Regions from separate parts of the Actinosynnema sp. NPDC059335 genome, predicted to be linked through region 2. Evidence: predicted binding sites of a transcription regulator. Region 2 holds the regulator's gene; the other holds the start of a gene.
The links. The regulator HspR, encoded in region 2, represses chaperone genes until heat shock. The targets are predictions, from matches to a motif close to ANNTTGAGTNNNNNNNACTCAANNT.

Region 1 (2,198 bases), on a different contig from region 2:
TCGAGCCGCGCGGAGAACCGCAGCGGCTCCGGCGGCGGGCCCACCGGGTTCCCGACCAGCCGCGCGCGGCGTTCCTTGGCGTTGCGGATGCGGCTCATCGCGCCGTGGACGCGCCCCCTGGCGCGGAACTGACCGGCGCCGAACACGGCCTTCTCCATCTTCCGGGGGATCTCGCCCAACCGCCGGGCGGCCGAGGACAGCAGCCGCTCCTGGCGGGCCAGCTCGGCCCGCCACTCCTCGTGCTCGCGCTGCCGCCGCGCCCGTTGCGCGGCCTTGGCGGCCAGGTAGCCGTCGTAGCCGTCGCCGAACCGGCTCGCGCGGCCCTCCTCGACCTCGACGATGGTCGTGGTCACCCGGTCCAGGAACGCCCGGTCGTGGGTGATCGCGACGACGGTCCCGGTGTGGCGGACCAGGTGCTGTTCCAGCCACGCCACGGCCTGGTCGTCCAGGTCGTTGGTCGGCTCGTCCAGCAGCAGCAGTTCCGGCGCGGAGGCCAGCGTGGCGGCCAGGGCGAGGCGGGACCGCTCGCCGCCGGACAGCGCGCCCAGCGGCCGGCCCCGGTCCAGGCCGGGCAGGCCCAGCGCGTGCAGGGCCACGTCGACCCGGGTGTCGGCGTCGTAGCCGCCCCGCGCCTCGAACCGCTCGACCAGCGCCGCGTAGTGCTCAGGGTCGGCGTCGGGACCGGCCAGCGCGGCCTCCGCCCGGCGCATCCGGGCCTCCAGGTCGCGCAGGTCGGCCAGCGCCAGGTCCACGGCGTCGGCCACGGTGGCGTGCGGCGGCAGGTCGAGCGTCTGGGCCAGGTACCCGATCCCGCCGGGCGCGACCACGGTGACGTCGCCGTTGTCCGCGGCCACCCGGCCCGCGACGATCGCGAGCAGGGTGGACTTGCCGGACCCGTTGTCGCCGATCACGCCGACCTTCTCGCCGGGTTTGACGGTCAGGGAGACCGAGTCGAGCACGACCCGGCCGTGGTAGCTCTTGGTGACTTCGTGCAAGGCCAGTTGCGCGGTGCGCAAGGCAGACTCCTGTTCCCGGCGGGCGACGCCGAGTCATCGGTGTGGAGAGTGGGGAGAGGTCGCGCCGCGGAGCCGTGCTCGACGCGGTCGCGCTACCGATGATCACAGGAAGTACAACATCGCCGGCAAGGTTAACCCGGCCGGGACTGCTCCGTCCAGGTGATCGGCACCACACTGCGCCATCGGTTTGAGTCGTATAGACTCAAACTATGTTCACCAGGGACGAAGCGCTCGACCGCGTCGAACGGGCCGACTCGGCCGCCGACCTGTTCGGCCCGTTCGACCCGGCCCGCAGCCAGGAGGCGCACCGCCTCTACCGCGCCCTCGCCGCCGTCCTGCACCCCGACCGGGTCGGCCCCGCCGACACCAGGGCGCACGCCGCGTCGGCCGAGCTGACCCGGCTCCACCACGAGTGGCGGCGCGGCACACCGCCGGTCGTGCTCCGCACCGACCGCGCCGCCTACCGGCTCACCGACCGCCACGCCGTCGGCAGCGTCGCCACCCTCTACCGCACCGACGGCCCCCACGTGGTCAAGGTCGTCCGCAACCCCGCCCTCAACCCCCTCCTGCACGCCGAGTGGGACGCCCTGCGCCGACTCGCCCGCTTCACCGACGAGCACCGCTGGCTGCGCCCCTACTACCCGCACCCCGTCGACACCTCCGGCGACGTGGCCCGCGGCTCCCGCGCCTTCACCGTCCTGGAACCCCTGATCGACGGGTTCGTCACCCTCGCCGACGTGCGCCGCGCCTACCCGGACGGCCTCGACGGCCGCGACTACGCCTGGATGCACCGCAGGCTCCTGCGCGCCATCGCCGGCGCACACCGCACCGGCCTGGTGCACGGCGCGATCGTCGCCGACAACGTCCTGGTGCACCCCGAACAACACGGCATCGTCCTGATCGGCTGGACGTTCGCGGTCAACGCCGGCGAACGCCTCCTCGCCACCGACAAGACCATCCCCTACCCACCGGAAGTCCACGACGGACGACCCGTCACCCCCGCCACCGACGTCCACATGGCACACACGCTGATGCTGGACCTCCTGGCGGACCGCGAAACCGCGCAACGCACGTTCGCCCGCGGCTGCACGCAGGACGACCCGGACCGCCGGCCCGACGCCGTCGACCTGCTCACCGAATACGACGACCTGCTGGAAAACCTCTACGGCGCACGGACCTTCC
Region 2 (2,198 bases):
CCGGGCCGGCACGTCCGCGTCGGCCACCAGGCCGCGCCGCGGCGAGGACGTCGAGACCGACGTCCGGATCGACTTCACCGAGGCCGTCAAGGGCGCGACCGTGCCCATGCGGCTGTCCAGCCCGGCGACCTGCGGCACGTGCGCGGGCTCGGGCGCGCGTCCCGGCACGTCGCCGCGCACCTGCCCGAACTGCGGCGGCGCCGGCCTGGTGACCCGCAGCCAGGGCGCGTTCGCGTTCTCCGAGCCGTGCGCGGACTGCCGCGGCACCGGCCGGATCGTGGACGACCCGTGCCCGGAGTGCGGCGGCGACGGCGTCAGCACCAAGACCAGGACCCTCACCATCCGCATCCCCGCCGGTGTGGACGACGGCCAGCGGATCAGGCTGGCCGGGCAGGGCGAGCCGGGCCGCAACAACGGGCCCGCGGGCGACCTGTTCGTGCGCGTGCACGTCAACCCGCACCCGATCTTCGGCCGGTCGGGCAACGACCTGACCGTGACCGTCCCCGTGACCTTCCCCGAGCTGGCCCTGGGCACGACGTTGACCGTGCCCACGCTCGAGGGCAAGGTGACCCTGAAGGTGCCCGCCGGCACGGCGAGCGGCCGCGTGCTGCGGGCCAAGGGCAAGGGCATCGCCCGGCGTGACGGCCAGGTCGGCGACCTGCTGATCACGCTGAACGTGGCGGTGCCGAACAACATGGACGCCGCAGCCCGGGAGGCGTTGGAGAACTACGCGTCGGTGACGGCGAAGCACGACCCGCGCGCGGAGCTCAACGCCCTGTTGGAGAAGAGGTCGGTGTGAGCTTCCCGTTCCCGCCCGGCACGGACGAGGACACCCCTTTCTTCGTCATCTCCGTGGCCGCCCAGCTGTCCGGCCTGCACGCCCAGACGCTGCGGGCCTACGACCGGCTCGGTCTGGTGTCGCCCGGTCGCACGTCCGGCGGCGGGCGGCGGTACTCGATGCGCGACATCGTGCTCCTGCGCGAGGTGCAGCGCCTCTCGCAGGAGGAGGGCGTGAACCTGGCCGGGATCAAGCGGATCATCGAGCTGGAGAACGAGGTCGGCGCGCTGCGCGCCAAGGTGCAGGAGCTGACCGAGCAACTGGCGTCCGCCATGGCCGCCGCCGAGCACGCCGCCGCGTCGGTGCACGCCTCGTACCGCCGTGACCTGGTGCCGGTCCGCCACGAGACCGCCCTGGTCGTCTGGAAACCGAACTCCAAGCGCTGACCCCGACGCCCCGCGCCCACGGCCCGGGGCGTCACTCTTTGGGGTGATCATCGGCCCGAAGTGTACGGAAACACTGTTACCGCACCTCGGTTAGCCATGAGGAACCCCGCGACGCCGACCCCCTCGCCACACCGGACGCCGCGGACCCCGCGTTCGCGCACTGCACCACTGCCGACGGGTCGAGCCGGGCCGTTCGTGCGGCACCTCGCCGCGCCGGTCCTCGCGGCACTGGGCCCGCCCGAACCGCGCCGACCGAGCCCGCTCGGACTGTGCCTGCCCGGACCGCGTCGCCTGATCACGCCACGCCACGCGCCGGCCGAAACGCGCCCGTCGAGCTTTCGCCGCCCGCCCGAGCGCCGCTGGATCGCGGTCATCGCCGAACCCCGGCCCTGACCTGCGCCTCCGGGCGCGGGATCGCGCCGTGGGGACGCGTCACCCGGGGGTGAACGTGAGGAGTTTCGTGAAGAGGGTCAGTCCAGCGTGAACGGGTCGTACTTGATCCGGTCCAGGGGGGTGCCGGCGACGAGCATCCGGGACACGGTTGCCCGGATCATGGACGGCGAGCCGCACACCAGCACGTCCCGGTCCTCCCACGCCCCGTAGCGGGTGACCACGTCGGCCAGGGTGCCGCGTTCGACGCCCCGCGCGCCCGGGTCCGACTCCAGCACCGGCACGACGGTCAGCCACGGGTTCGTCATGGCGAACCGCTGGAGGTTGTCCAGGTCGTACAGGTCCTCGCGGGTCCGCCCGCCCATGAACAGGTGCACGCGCGGGTTCTCGCCCCACTGCGCCATCTCGTCGATGATCGCGTGCATCGGCGCGACCCCGGTCCCGCCGGCGACCATCAGCACGTCCCGCCCCGACGTCCGGTCGACCGTGAGCCGCCCCATCGGCGGCCCCAGCCGCCAGACGTCACCCCGCTGGGTGTGGCCGACGACCGACCGGCTGACCCACCCGCCCTCGACCGAGCGGAT

Region 1: ACFXGA_RS12115 (adenylate cyclase) is a predicted target of HspR. The motif match lies at 1,201-1,225, and genes of this name have one in related genera.

What each region holds. Positions count from the first base shown of each region.
Region 1 is NZ_JBHYXZ010000029.1:28,100-30,297, reverse strand. It holds gene ACFXGA_RS12120 (TlrC/CarA/OleB/SrmB family ABC-F type ribosomal protection protein) at 1-1,016, opposite strand, end outside; gene ACFXGA_RS12115 (adenylate cyclase) at 1,226-2,198, shown strand, end outside.
Region 2 is NZ_JBHYXZ010000006.1:88,443-90,640, forward strand. It holds gene dnaJ (molecular chaperone DnaJ) at 1-799, shown strand, start outside; gene ACFXGA_RS03430 (heat shock protein transcriptional repressor HspR) at 796-1,224, shown strand; gene ACFXGA_RS03435 (FAD-binding oxidoreductase) at 1,695-2,198, opposite strand, start outside.